2 regions of the Sinorhizobium sp. FG01 genome follow, and region 1 is predicted to be linked to the other one. Evidence: riboswitches for the same ligand, from Rfam matches in the RefSeq annotation. Region 1 holds a riboswitch; the other holds the start of a gene.

Region 1 (7,450 bases):
TGCTCGTCGTGCCGACGGCGTACTGGGTGCGGCTACGCCTGCCGCAGGTGCGGCCGATCGTCGAGTTCGTCACGCTGCTGCCGCTCGTCATTCCGGCTATCGTTATCGTCTTCGGCTATCTGAGGCTCTACAATTCCTCGTCGATCCTGCCGCTCACCGGTTCGACCTCCGGCACCAACGCGCTGTTGATGTTCTCCTACATGACCCTGTCGCTTCCCTACATGTACCGCGCCGTCGACACGGCGATGCGGGCGATCGACGTCAGGACTTTGACGGAGGCCGCCGAAAGCCTCGGCGCCAAATGGCCGACGATCCTTTTCCGCTGCATCTTCCCGAATGTGATGAGCGGCGTGCTTTCCGGCGCCTTCATCACCTTCGCCATCGTCATGGGCGAATTCACCATGGCGGCGCTGCTCAACCGCCCGGCTTTCGGTCCCTATCTGCAGCTCGTCGGCGCCAATAAGGCCTATGAGCCTTCGGCGCTCGCCGTCATCGCTTTCGCAATCACGTGGCTGAGCATGGGGCTGATCCAGCTCGTCTCCCGCTTCCAGAAATCCGCTTCGCCCAAGGCTTGATCACATGGCTTTCCTGACACTGACCAATATTCAGAAATCCTTCGGCCCGGTTCAGGTCGTTCATAATTTCAACATGGGCATCGAAAAGGGCGAGTTCGTCTCCTTCCTCGGCCCGTCCGGCTGCGGCAAGACCACGATCCTGCGCATGATCGCCGGTTTCGAGACGCCGTCCGGCGGCTCGATCGTCATCAACGGCCAGGACCAGGGCGCTCTGAAGCCGAACCAGCGCAATATCGGCATGGTCTTCCAGGCCTATGCGCTGTTTCCCAACATGAACGTCCATGACAATGTCGCCTTCGGCCTGAAGGTCGCCGGCGCCACCAAAACGGACATCGATATCCGGGTGAAGCAGATGCTCGGGCTCATCAAGCTCGAGCACCTGGCGGACCGCTTCCCCTATCAACTGTCCGGCGGCCAGCAGCAGCGTGTGGCGCTCGCCCGCGCGCTTGCCGTGAAGCCGCAAGTGCTGCTGCTCGACGAGCCGCTCTCGGCGCTCGATGCGAAGATTCGCATCTCGCTGCGCGAAGAGATCCGGCAGATCCAGCAGCAGCTCGGCATCACCACGGTGTTCGTCACCCACGACCAGGAGGAGGCGCTGTCGATCTCCGACCGGATCGTGGTGATGAATGCCGGCCGCGCCGACCAGATCGGCACCCCGTTCGAGATCTACAACACGCCGGCGACCCGCTTCGTCGCTTCCTTCGTCGGAACGCTCAATATCATCGAGGGCAAGGTCGCCGATCCCGCCACCGGTGCGGTCACCATCGGCGGGCAGCGGATTGCCCTGAAAGAGCCGATTGCCGGCCTCAAGGGCGGGGACAGCATTTCGCTGGCGCTTCGGCCGGAGGCGGGTTCGATCGCCGAGGGCTCCAAAGGCGATACCGCGCTGCCCGGCGAAGTCGTCTCGACGAGCTTCCTCGGCTCGGTCATCCGCACCAAGCTGCGGGTTGGCGATGATGTCATCTCGTTCGACATGTTCAACGATCCGGGCATTACACCGCCTGTTGCCGGCGAGAATGTCAGCCTGCGCTTCGCCGCCAAGGACCTGTTGGTCATCCGCGAGTAGTGATGGCCGGAACGATTTCGTTCCGGCCTCGATCTTTCCCGGAAAAATCTGTCGTGATTTCTCGCATTTTCGTCGGAGCCTGCGTTTGACGGGCGCTGCTCTCCGTATATAGTCGCACGCGTTCTCAGGGCGGGGTGAAATTCCCCACCGGCGGTAGCGATCGGCGGACCAGCGGTCTGATGATCGAAGCCCGCGAGCGCTTCAGGCAATGCAGCTCCGCGCGTCCATGGACGCGCAAAGGTCGCTGTAGCACTTTGAGTTGCTGCATGATTCTGTCCTTAAATCGATCTCGATTTAAGGAACTGTGCAGTGTCTGAAGGTCAGCAGATCCGGTCAGATTCCGGAGCCGACGGTCACAGTCCGGATGGAAGAGAGCAAGCAGTGCGAACCCTTCGCGGGGTTGTCGTGCATGCATGTTCGCCCGACGGGATCATTGGAACAAACGCCAACCCTGAAAGGCTTGAGACCATGACCATTCTTTCCCACCCCTCCACCAAGATCGCGATCGTCCGTGCCCGCTGGCACGCCGACATCGTCGACCAGTGCGTCGACGCCTTCGTCGCCCAGTGGTCGAAGCTCGGCGGCAACGCGGCCGACGTCGAGATCTTCGGCGTGCCGGGAGCGCTGGAAATTCCGCTGCATACGCAGAAGCTCGCCAAGACCGGACGCTACTCGGCGATCCTCGGCACCGCCTTCGTCGTCAACGGCGGCATCTATCGCCACGACTTCGTCGCCGGAATCGTGCTGGACGGCATGATGCGCGTCCAGCTCGACACGGACGTGCCGGTGCTCTCCGCAGTGTTGACGCCGCACAACTTCCAGGAAAGCGAGCCGCTGATCGCCTTCTTCCGCGACCATTTCGTCGTCAAGGGCGAAGAAGCTGCGAATGCCTGCGCACAAATTCTCGACGCGCGCGCCAAGTTGGCGCTGGTCAACGCCTGACGGACTACAAATCGACGCAAAGGAGAGGGCGCAGCCGGCTGGCGCGCCCTTTTTTGCCTCGCCAATAATGCGGCTACCGACAGGTGTCAGTGGCCGAGGTTCTTGATGTAGAGCGACAGCAGCTGCGTTTGCGAGGAAATTCCGAGCTTGCGATAAACGTTGCGACGATGGACTTTGACGGTGCCGGTCGAGATGCCGAGCCTTAATCCGATCGACTCCGATGAATGCCCCTGCAGGACCAGTTCGATGATTGCCGCTTCTCGATCGGTGAGGTTGAGATGTTGCCAGACCCCGTCCGCGGGCGGATGCAAAGCCTTGCGGCGGCTGCGGCCGGTTTTCGCGAGCGCCGCGTCGAATCGGTGGTCGAGGTCGGCCCAATGATGGCGAGCGAGTGCGGCCACCAAGGGCTCGGCCCTCTTGAGCAGGGCAAACTCGGCGGCGCCGAAAGGGCCGGTCGCCTCCCGCCGCATCAGCGATAGCACGACGGTGACCTGTTCGCTGATCGGAACGAAGAAACCCACCTCCTCCGCAAGCCCGGTCTGCACATAATAGGTGCGGTAATATTCGCTGGAGAAAAAGCGATCGGGCGCCAACTCCCGCATCCGCCACACGCCAGGTCGGGGCGCACAGGCGGCATGATAGAAGGGATCGAGCAGGTATGGGCCCGCCTGGTAGAGGCTCACGAAGAGCACATGGTCCTTGGCATCGAAAGTACTGTAGAGATCAAGCGGACGCTCCTTGCCACGATAGGCGAAGACGACGACATAGTCGAAGGCTATCAGGCTCGACATCAGCCGGCGGAACGCAGTGCCGACGGCCTCGTCGCCCATCGCCGAACCATTCATCAACGGCGCCAGGGCCTGGAAAAGCTTCTCGAAGTCGACGCCCAAACCGCCCTCCCCAGTCCCCTGCGCTGCCACTTGGACGGCTTAACCAGGGTATACTCCTTTCACAAGCAAATTCCGGCGGGAATACCTCTCTCGGGGTATATACCGACTCGGCTTCCGGTGACTAGGCTGTCAGCAATGACGGTGGGAACAGGAGGCGCAAGGACCGCGTCCGATTCCTATAATAGCGCCGCAGGGAACAGACGTGACATCCGATTCAAACGACATCGAATTCCGTTCGGTCGCCAAACGCTATGGCAGCGTGACGGCGGTGTCGGATATCAGCCTCGGGGTGCCCAAGGGGGCTTTCGTCGCGCTGCTCGGCCCGTCCGGCTGCGGCAAGACCACCTGCCTGCGAATGATCGGCGGCTTCGAACAGCCAAGCGCGGGGATGGTCTATATCGGTGGCCAGCCTATGAACGGCGTGCCGGCCTATCGGCGCCCGGTCAATATGGTCTTCCAGCAATACGCGCTGTTCCCCCATCTTGATGTCGAGCAGAACGTCGCTTACGGGCTGAAGCAAATGCGCCCGCGCATTGCGGCGGCCGAAATCAGCCGCCGCGCCCGGGAGGCGCTGGAGATGGTCCGTCTTGCCGGCTTCGGCAAGCGCCGCATTCACGAGATGTCGGGCGGACAGCAACAGCGCGTGGCGCTTGCCCGCGCCATCGTCAACAAGCCGAAGGTGTTGCTCCTCGATGAGCCTCTTGCCGCGCTCGACAAGAAGCTGCGCACAGCGATGCAGATCGAACTCCAGAGCCTCCAGCGCGAGCTCGGCATCACCTTCATGCTCGTCACGCACGACCAGGAAGAAGCGCTGTCGATGAGCGATCTCGTCTGCGTTATGAATGCCGGGCGAGTGGTCCAGATCGGGCCGCCGCAGGAAATCTACGATCGCCCGGCGAATCTTTTCGTCGCCGATTTCGTCGGCAAGACCAATCGCATCGAAGCGACGGTCGAGCCCGGCGCGAATGCGGTGCGGCTGGCAAATGGCGTCGGTTTGGCAAAGCCCGCGCGTGCCAATGGAACCGCGGGTGCGGCCATGGTGGCGCTCCGTCCGGAATCGATAAGCCTTGTGCGTGACGATACCGCCACGCTGCATGGCACGGTGACCCACCGCATCTTCCTCGGCTCATCGGTCGAATACTCCGTCGAGGTTGACGGGCTTGGCGATTTTCTGGTGACCGCCGACCGCCGCAGCCTGGATGAGTCCGACCTCGCAGAACCTGGAGAAAGGATCGGACTCCGCTTCGATCCCAACGCAATGCATGTCTTTCCGGCCTGAACGGGCCGACGCTCTGCCATCAAATGCATGTCAACGACAAGGGAACAGCATCATGACCAAGTGGTACAGAGAGAATGCCCCGATCACCGCGGAAAAGCTTGCGGACGAGCTGATGCGCCTGAAACGCGGTTCGGTGACCCGCCGCCATTTTCTCTGCGTCACCGGCCTCGGGCTTGCCACTGCCGTCCTGGCGCGCGCGCCCGGCCTCTTCACCGCGACGGCTTTTGCCGAAGACCTCGGCACGCAGATGTCGCTCGCGACCTGGCCGAACTATCATGATCCCGCCACCTTCGAAGCCTTCAGGGCCGCGACTGGCGTCGCCGTAGAAGTCAACGTTTTCGGCTCGAACGAGGAAATGCTTGCGAAGCTGCAGGCAGGCGGCACCGGTTGGGACCTCTTCGTCCCGACCAATTACACGATTTCGACCTATGCAAAGCTCGGCCTCATCGATGAGCTCGACCTGTCGAAGCTCCCGAACTACGACGCCTCGACGGAAAACGCCCGCTTCACCAATGAAGGCGTCATCGACGGCAAGACCTATGCGGTGCCGAAGAACTGGGGCACGACCGGCATTGCCGTGAACAGCGACAAGATCAAAAAGCCGGTTACGAGCTGGAAGGAGTTCTTCGAGGTGGCGATGGCCGAGGCCGACGGTCGCGCCATGGTGCATGACTACCAGCTCACCACCATCGGCAACGCACTCGTCTCGCTTGGATTTTCCTTTAACTCAATCAAGCCGGAGGAACTCGCCAAGGCCGAGGAGCTGCTGATCAAGGTCAAGCCGCATCTCTACGCGATCAACAGCGACTACCAGCCGGCGATGCGGGCGACGGACGCCTGGATGACAATGTGCTGGACCAATGACGGCGCCCAGCTCAACCGCGACATGCCGGAAATCCAATTCGTGCTCGGCAAGGATGGCGGCGAAATCTGGTCGGATTTCTACGCGATCCCGAAGAGTGCGGCCAACAAGCCCGCCGGCTATGCGCTGCTCAACTATCTGATGATGCCCGAAAACGCCGTCAAGGAGCACATCGCCAACGGCGCGCCGACGACCGACAGCCGCGTCTTGAAGTTGCTGCCACCGGAGGTGACGTCGAACAAGATCGTCTATCCGGACGAGGCGGCGCTGACGCCGCTCGAATTCGGCGCCGCGGTGACGCTGACAGATCCCGGTCGCGCCGAACTGATGGCCCGCTTCAAGTCGGCGTGAGGTCGAAAGTTCGCCCCTCACCCTAGCCTTCCCCGCCAGCGAGAGAGGGGACGGGCGCCGCGGGTTCCCTCTCCCCGTTCGAAGGGGAGAAGGTGGCCGGCGGGCTGGATGAGGGCCCAGTTCAATACACGTTTCAACGGACTGACCATGCGTGCGGCAAAGAACACGAAGAGGAACCTGGTGACGGCGGCGCTGGTAGCGCCGGCGGCGGCGTGGCTTTGTGTCTTTCTCGTTCTCCCCTTCATCGCCATGCTCGTCTTCGCTTTCGGCGAGCGGGCGCCGGAAGGCGGCTATCAGGCGGCTTTCACCTTCGCCCAGTTCGCAAACCTGCCGACGCGCGCCGCAGCCTTCTGGAACACGCTGATGCTTGCGCCAGCCGGCGCTCTGCTCTGCCTTCTGGTGGCCTATCCTGTCGCCTACTACCTCGCCGTCAGGGCAAACCCTCGCTATCGCCTGATCCTCGTATCGCTGGTCGTCGTGCCGTTCTGGACGAGCCTTCTGGTGCGCACCTATGCCTGGATGTACATCCTCGGCTCGCGCGGCATTCCCAATCTGCTCGCGATGATCGGCATCGAGGACGTGCGCATGCTCAACACGCCCGGCGCCGTGCTGCTCGGTATCGTCTACGGCTACCTGCCGCTGATGATCATGCCGATCTATGTGAGCCTCGAGAAACTCGACCGGCGGCTTCTTGAGGCTTCCGCCGATCTTGGCGCCAAGCCGGTTTCCAGCTTCCTCGGCGTCACCCTGCCGCTATCGCTCCCGGGCGTCATGACCGGCATCGCGCTGGTGACGATCCTGCTCCTCGGCGAATATCTGATCCCCCAGCTTCTCGGCGGCGGCAAGGTCTTCTTCATCGGCAACGCGCTGGTCGATCTCTTCCTGCAATCACGCAACTGGCCCTTCGGCTCGGCGATCGCCGTCACGCTGGTTGCCGTCGTCGTCGTCGTGCTCATGGTGGCGATGCGCATCGCCTGGAAGGTCGCCGGAACAAGACAGGTGGATCTCGTCTGATGCGTGCCCTCGTCTCCTCCGTCTATCTCTTCCTCTATGCGCCGATCGCGCTCGTCGTTCTGTTCTCCTTCAATGCGGGGCGCAATGCGAGCGAGTTCACCGGCTTCTCCGCTGCCTGGTACGGCAAGGCTCTCAGCAACACCTTCCTGGTTTCAGCACTGCAGAACAGCCTGATGATCGCCTTCACGAGCGCTGCGCTTGCGGCGGTCTTCGGGACCATGGCGGCGCTTGGCATGGAGCGCCTCGGGCCGCGCATGCGAGCCTTCTTCGATGCCCTCTTCGCCGCTGCCATCGTCGTTCCGGGTGTCGTCATCGGAATCGCCACGCTCGTGGCGCTGGTCGCCGTCTTCTCCTTCGTGAATCCAGCGCTCGCGACGATCTGGCCGGGCGATCACCCGCCACAACTCGGTCTTGGCTACGGCTCTATCATCGCCGCCCATGGGCTGTTCTCGATGGCACTCGTCGCCATGA
Region 2 (7,450 bases), on a different contig from region 1:
TCCCCGCCTGGGCAATGCCGTTGACGAACTCGAAGAACTGCGTGGCGCGCAGGATGGTATAGGGAATGCCGGACGCCTTGATAAGGTTTTCCTGCGCGACCTTCGCCCGGAAGTAGCCGTTGTCGGGAAGCCGTTCGCTGCCGACGATCGAGAGGGCCACGTGGTGGCGGACGCCGGCGGCAGCTTCCGCGGCCAACAGGTTGCGGCCCGACGTTTCGAAAAATTCGAGGACTGCCTTGTCTTCCCAAACCGGCGCGTTGGCGACGTCGACGACGATCTCCGCCCCGTCCAGCGCTTCGGCCAGGCCCTCGCGGGTGATGGTGTTGACGCCGGTGTTCGGGGCAGCGGCGAGGGCCTCATGGCCGCGCTCCCTGAGGTTCTTCACGACTTTCGATCCGATGAGGCCGGTGCCTCCAATGACGACGATCTTCATGGCTCTCTCCGTTTCTGCCGACCGCACCATTGCCGTCGATCCGGGTGGAGAGTGCCTGCAAGCTTGCCGGAAGTCCTTGCCGCGGGCTTGAATTGACCTTGAGGGAAGCTTGGTTATTCGTCCAAGGCGGCTGCCGATCATCCTTGCGGCCGAGGTGCGCGCGCGTTACGGCGAGCCGTGCTATCAATGGACAGAAGTGTCGCCGCTGCTCCGGCTGGCAAGCCGAGCCGCTCGGTCGAGGGATGCCGACGTGCAATTCGTGTTTGGAGACTATGTGCTCGACCCCGAGCGTCGAGAGCTGACCCTGCGCTCGGAAGTGGTGACCGTCGGACCGCAGGTCTTCGACCTGCTGCTGCATCTCGTCACGAACCGCGACCGCGTCGTCAGCAAGGACGATTTGTTGCAGGCGGTATGGAGCGGCCGGATCGTCTCGGAATCGACGATCACCAGCCACATCAACGCGGTTCGCAAGGCGATCGGCGACAACGGCGAGGAGCAGCGCCTGGTCCGGACGGTCGCCCGCAAGGGCTTCCGCTTCATAGGCGCGATCGAGACCGGCGAGGCCGCGAAGCCGAGCGAGCCCGACGGGCAAAGCATCGTCGGTCACTCCGCCGGCGAAGCGCGGGAGCCTCCTTCCAAGCTCGTCCTTCCGGACAAGCCCTCGATCACCGTCCTGCCCTTCCAGAATCTCAGCGGCGACCCGGAGCAGGACTATTTCGCCGACGGCGTGGTGGAGGACATCATAGCCGCACTGTCGCGCATCCGATGGCTGTTCGTCATCGCCCGCAATTCGAGTTTTGCCTACAAGGGCCGGACGGTGGATGTGAAGGACGTCGGCCAAGAGCTCGGCGTGCGCTACGTGCTGGAGGGCAGCGTGCGCAAGGCGGCAAACAAGGTGCGCATCACCGGGCAGCTCATCGATGCCACGAGCGGGACGCATCTCTGGGCGGAGCGCTTCGAAGGCACGCTCGACGACATCTTCGAGCTGCAAGACCAGATGGCCGAAACCGTCGTCGGCGCGATCTCACCTCAGCTCGAACGCGCCGAGATCGAGCGCGCCAAGCGCAAGCCGACGGAGAGCCTGGACGCCTACGACTACTATCTTCGCGGTATGGCGAAGCTGCACAACGGAACCCGCGAAGCAATCGAGGCGGCGCTGCGCTTGTTTTACAGGGCGATCGAGCTCGACCCCGAATTTGCCTCGGCCTATGCCGCGGCGGCCTGGTGCCATTTTTGGCGCAAGTTAAACGGCTGGATGACCGAGCGGGACCGCGAGATCGCCGAAGGCGTGCGGTTGGCGCGGCTGGCAGTGGAACACGGCCGGGACGACGCGGTCGCCCTGACGAGAGGCGGGCATGCGTTCGCCCATCTCGCCGGCGACCTCGACGGCGGCATCGCCTTGCTCGACAGGGCCGTGCTGCTCAACCCCAATCTCGCCACCGCCTGGTTCCTCGGCGGTGCGCTCCGCGCGCTTCGCGGTGAGACAGACGCCGCAATGGAGCACCTCGCCCATGCCGTTCGGCTGAGCCCGCTGGATCCGGAAATGTTCCGCATGCAGGTCGGGATGGCGCTGGCAAATTTCTTCGCCGGGCGCTTTGATCCCGCCTCGGCCTGGGCGGAAAAGGCATTGGGGAACCTGCCCAGCCTGCTGGTCGCGGTCGCTTTGCTGGCGGCAAGCCATGCGCTTGCCGGGCGCCTTGACGAGGCGGGCCACGCAATGCAGCGCCTGCGTGCGCTTGATCCGTCCTTACGCGTCTCCAATCTTAAGGCTTGGCTGCCGATCCACCGGCCGGAAGACCTGGCGCGGTTCGCCGATGGATTGCGGCTGGCGGGCTTGCCCGAGTGAGCCCGACGAGAGGCAGCGCGTGGCGGCGTGCCTCACTCGGCAGTTAGGCAGCCTGTGTCGCGTTGGCCGGCTGCTCGACGAATGCGATCAGATCTCTGATGGTGATCAGCGGAAGCCGGTGCGTTTCTGCGAACACCACGAGCTCCGGAAGCCGGGCCATCGTTCCGTCGTCGTTGGCAACTTCGCAGATGACGCCCGATGGGGACTTGCCGGCGAGGCGTGCCAGCTCAACTGCCGCCTCGGTGTGCCCCGGCCGGCCGCGTACGCCGTTCGTATGCGCCCGCAGCGGAAAAATATGCCCCGGCCGGGCGAAGTCCGCCGGACGCACGCCGGGATCCATCAGCGCCTGGATGGTCGCGGCCCGGTCGGCTGCGGAAATGCCGGTGGTGGTTGCGGGTAGGTAATCGACGGAGACCGTGAATGCGGTTTTGTGGAGCTCGGTGTTCTGCGGGACCATGAGCGGGATGTCGAGGGCATCGAGACGCTCTCCTTCCATCGCGACGCAGATCAGCCCGCGGGCGTGCTTCATCATGAACGCGATCGTTTCGGGCGTCACCGCGTCCGAGGCGACGATGATGTCGCCTTCATTCTCCCGGTCCTCGTCGTCGACGACCACGACCATGCCGCCCAGCGCCAGGGCCGCGATTGCGTCTTCAATTTTCGAGATTGCCATTCCATTGCCTTTCAAGGGTAGCCAGCATTGGCGTCAAACCGCGGCGTTTCGGCCGCTATTCATCCCTTGGGCGAACAAGTCCGCGCCGCCCGACAACGAGCGGTTTGCTGACATTGTCCTCTTCCATCCGGACTGTAACCGTCGGCCCCGGCCTCTCACCGGGTCTGCTGACCTTCCGCATCGGCGGGAGCGCTCGCGGGCTCCCGGATTGCTCCGAATACCGCCGGTGGGGATTTTCACCCCGCCCTGAGAACAAGCGTAGATAAGGAATTTCACCGGCAAAAAGCAAGAGGCCCGCTCAGGCTGGCCCCGTGATATTTACCAGCAGCAGAAGCCGCCATCGACCAGGAGGTCGACGCCGGTCACGAAGCTTGCCGCATTCGAAAGAAGGAAGACGGCAGGCCCGACCATCTCGTCCACCGTCGCCATGCGCTGCATCGGGGTCTGCTCCTCGAACAGCTTGGTCTGATGCACCATTTCCGGCCGGGTGTTCATCGGTGTGGCCGTGTAGCCGGGACTGATCGTGTTGACGCGGACGCCGCGGCCCACCCATTCCATCGCCATCGACTTCGTCATATGAATGACGCCGGCCTTCGAGGCATTGTAGTGGCACTGGCTGAGGCCGCGGTTGACGATCACGCCGGACATCGAGGCGATGTTGACGATCGAGCCGCGGCCGTTCTTCAGCATGGCGCGGGCTTCCGCCTGGCAGGACAGGAAAACGCCCTTCAGGTTGATGTCCATCATCGTCTGGAATTGGCTTTCCTCCATCTCCTCGGCCGGATTGGCATTGGCGATGCCGGCCGCGTTCACGGCAAGGGCAAGCGGGCCGAGTTCCGCTTCGGTGCGGGCGACCGCCTCGTTGAGCGCCCCGCCATTGGTCACGTCAGCGGCGATCCGGATGCTGCGGCGCCCCGTGCCGGCGATGAATTCCGCGGTCTTCGACAGTCCGTCGTCCGTGCGGCGATCGAGCAGCGCAACGTCGGCGCCGCACTGCGCCAGCCCCATGGCGATGCGTTGCCCGATGCCGCTGCCCGCCCCCGTGACGAAGGCGACGTTGCCGGAGAGATCGAACAATCTCGGCGCATTGAGCGTGATTTCAGACATGAATTTCTTCCTTGTTCAAATCGTCGCGAGTTCCATGACCGACACGTCGTTTGCGTCCTCGCGGTCAAGAATGCCGGTCTGTCTGCCCTGGGCCATGACCATGATCCGGTTGGAGACGCCAAGCACTTCTTCGAGATCGGAACTGACCACGATGACCGCGACCCCCTGGTGGGCGAGATCCATGATGAGGTCGTAGATCGACGAGCGGGCGCCGACATCGATGCCGCGCGTCGGTTCGTCGAGCACGACGACCTGCGGCTTGCGCGCCAGCCATTTGGCGAGCACCACCTTCTGCTGGTTGCCGCCGGAAAGCTCGCCGGCGTTCTGGTGCCCGCGGCCCTTCACGCCGAATTTCCTGATGCACTCGTCGGTAAACTGTTGCAGACGGCGGGAGGCAACCCAGCCGTTGCGGGCAATTGCGCCGAGATTGGCATAGCCGATGTTCTCCGCGATCGAATGATCGAGCACGACGCCCTGGAGCTTGCGGTCCTCCGGCACGAGAACCATCCCGCTGCGAATCGCCTCGATTGGCGAGCGGGGCGTGACGGCTTTGCCATTCAAGAGAATCTCGCCACCCGAAATCGGATCGGCGCCGGTGATGGCGCGCACGAGTTCGGTTCGGCCGGCGCCCATCAGGCCGGCGATGCCGAACACCTCGCCCTTTCGGACTGAAAAGCTGATATTGCGGAATGCATTCGTCGGCGAGGTGAGATCGCGGACCTCAAGCGTCACCTCTTCCCGAGGCGCTGGCAGGGCCGGGAACATGCGCTCGAGCGAGCGCCCGACCATGGCCTCGACGATGGTGCGGATCGGCACGTCGCCGCTGTCGAATTCCTTGACCTTGGCGCCATCGCGCATGACGACGACGCGGTCGGCGATCTGGCGGATTTCCTCGAGACGGTGCGAGATGTAGATGATGCCCACCCCGTCCGCCTTCAGCCGTTCGATCTGCTGGAAGAGGAGTTGGGTTTCCTCGCCGCCGAGCGCCGCGGTCGGCTCGTCCAGGATCAGCAGGCGGGCATTGAGCGTCAGCGCCTTGGCGATTTCGATGAGCTGCTGCTTGCCGGTCGAGAGCCCTTCGACGAGGCGGTCGGGCGATATGTCTAGACCCAGCCGCTTGAGGCCGCTGCGCGCCCGTTCCTCCATCGCCCTGCGGTCGACCCGGCCCGCCTTCATCGGATAGCGACCGACAAAGACATTCTCGGCGATCGAGAGCTTCGGGAGCAGTTTCAGCTCCTGATGGATCATGCCGACCCCCTCGTCCATCGCGGCACGGGGATTGGCGGGCGCATAGACTGCCCCAAGCCAGGTCATTTCCCCGGCGGACGGCTGCACGGTGCCGGAAATGATGTTCGACAGGGTCGATTTCCCGGCACCGTTTTCGCCAAGCAGCGCCACGACCTCACCCGGATAGATGTCGAGGTCGACACCGTGCAGGACCCTGATCGGGCCGTAGGACTTCTGGATCCCACGGAGCGAGAGGATGGGAGACTGGGTGGTCATGGCGCTGCCTTTCGGGCATCAACACAGTTTATGGATGGCTCTTCACGAACTCCGGAGCATTCTCGCAGGTCGTCAACACGGCGTTCGGCGTCTGGCGCTCTTCGACCTTCTGGCCGGCGGCCACGGCAAGCGCCGATTCGACCGCGAGGACGCCCATCTTCTGGGTGCTCTGCGTCGCCGTGGCGATGAACGGACCCTTGCACTTGGCGAGATATTCGAGCGCCGAAACGTCGCCGTCATAGCCGCCAATGATCACCTTGTCGGAGAGGTTGGCAACGTCCACGGCTTTGGCCGCGCCCATCGCCAGGCCGTCCGCCTGGCCGAAGATGATCTTGATGTCGGGGTTTGCCTGCAGCATGTTCTGGGCGATCGAGAAGCCTTCGTCCGCCGACCACATGTTGCTCCACTGCTGGGCGACGAGTTCCACGCCCGGAGCCTCGTCGATGGCGCGCTTGCAGCCGGTGAAGCGATCGACTTCCGGCGTCGTGCCCTTCTGGCCGTGGATGATCGCCATCTTGCCCGAGCCGCCGGCCTTTTCGATGATGTGCTTGCACACGGCATAGGCGGATTCGACGCTTTCGCCGGCGATGAAGGTATCGCCCGGCGCGCCCTCCGGAACACGGTCGACATTGATCACCGGAATGCCGGCTTCGCGGGCAAGGCGGGTCGGCACGGCGGCCGCGGCAGCACCCGCCGGAATGTAGATGAACGCGTTGATGTCCTGCGTCATCAGGTCCTGAACCTGGTTGACCTGGGTGGCGGTGTCGTTCTTCGCGTCGACCACGACGACCTCGATGCCCTTCTCCTTCGCATATTTCTCGACGCCGAGCTTGATCTGGTTGAAGAAGTCCGCCTGAAGGTTCGGCACGGCGAGGCCGATCTTCTTGACTTCCGTCGCCGATGCACCGAGCGGGGACATCAGGACCGCAGCGGTGGTTGCCGCCAGCAGCAGGTTGGACAGTTTCATGGGGTTCTCCTCCGAGTTGCTCTGTGGATTTCCTGACTTCACAGGATTCCACCTCCCTTTTGCCGGCCCGCACCATTGCTGACCGTTTTCGCTTCCCCGCAGGCATTTCCGCAAGCGGGGTGAACAGTGGCTATTTCCGCTTGCGATAAGTCTCGGCGGTGACGGCCAGCACGATGACGCCGCCGATGATCACCTGCTGCATGAACGGCGATACGCTCAGCAGGTTGAGGCCGTTGCGCAGGATTCCGATGATCAGCACGCCGATTATGGTGCCGCCGATGCCGCCCGTTCCGCCGGAGAGCGACGTGCCGCCGATGACGACTGCCGCAATGGCGTCGAGCTCGTAGGAGACACCGGACGAGGGCTGGACCGAGTCGAGCCGCGCCGCCAGCACCATGCCCGACAATCCCGCCAGGAAGCTGCAGACCACATAGACAAGCACGGTCGCCCGCTGGACGTTGATGCCGGCAAGCCGCGCCACCTCTGCGTTGCCGCCGATGGCGTAGAGGACGCGCCCGCCATGGCGATAGCGCTGGTAAAGGAGGCCGACGACGAAGACCACCAGCATGACCGCGACCGTCAATGTCAGGAAGCCGCCGAAGCGCACGATGGCCATGATGTTGAACCAAGTCGGAAAACCGATGATCTGCTGGCCGTCGGTGATCATGTTGGCCAGGCCGCGGGCGATCGACATCATGGCAAGCGTCGCGATGAATGCCGGCACGTTGAAGCGCGTTATGAGAAGCCCGGCGATCAGGCCGTTCAGCGAGGCGACCAGCAGGGCGAGCGGAATGGCGATCCACATCGGCACGCCGGCAACGACGTTCAGATAGCCAAGCACCATCATTGCCAGCGCCATGACAGAACCGACGGCGAGGTCGATGCCGCCGATCAGGATGACCATCGTCATGCCGACGGCCA

Evidence for each region. Region 1 has a riboswitch for FMN ahead of CO656_RS07365 (6,7-dimethyl-8-ribityllumazine synthase). Riboswitches for the same ligand answer to the same signal wherever they lie in the genome.
Region 2: it holds a riboswitch for FMN, as region 1 does, so the genes downstream of both, ribB (3,4-dihydroxy-2-butanone-4-phosphate synthase) here and CO656_RS07365 (6,7-dimethyl-8-ribityllumazine synthase) in region 1, are expected to answer to the same signal.

What each region holds. Positions count from the first base shown of each region.
Region 1 is NZ_NWTB01000004.1:393,754-401,203, reverse strand. Features, by position in the region: gene CO656_RS07375 (ABC transporter permease) at 1-575, shown strand, start outside; gene CO656_RS07370 (ABC transporter ATP-binding protein) at 580-1,641, shown strand; FMN riboswitch at 1,758-2,021, shown strand; gene CO656_RS07365 (6,7-dimethyl-8-ribityllumazine synthase) at 2,110-2,583, shown strand; gene CO656_RS07360 (LuxR C-terminal-related transcriptional regulator) at 2,670-3,473, opposite strand; gene CO656_RS07355 (ABC transporter ATP-binding protein) at 3,676-4,752, shown strand; gene CO656_RS07350 (spermidine/putrescine ABC transporter substrate-binding protein) at 4,805-5,965, shown strand; gene CO656_RS07345 (ABC transporter permease) at 6,113-6,979, shown strand; gene CO656_RS07340 (ABC transporter permease) at 6,979-7,450, shown strand, end outside.
Region 2 is NZ_NWTB01000018.1:46,859-54,308, reverse strand. Features, by position in the region: gene CO656_RS24815 (SDR family oxidoreductase) at 1-433, opposite strand, end outside; gene CO656_RS24810 (winged helix-turn-helix domain-containing tetratricopeptide repeat protein) at 684-2,279, shown strand; gene ribB (3,4-dihydroxy-2-butanone-4-phosphate synthase) at 2,323-2,952, opposite strand; FMN riboswitch at 3,064-3,210, opposite strand; gene CO656_RS24800 (SDR family oxidoreductase) at 3,271-4,059, opposite strand; gene CO656_RS24795 (sugar ABC transporter ATP-binding protein) at 4,075-5,562, opposite strand; gene CO656_RS24790 (substrate-binding domain-containing protein) at 5,591-6,529, opposite strand; gene CO656_RS24785 (ABC transporter permease) at 6,660-7,450, opposite strand, start outside.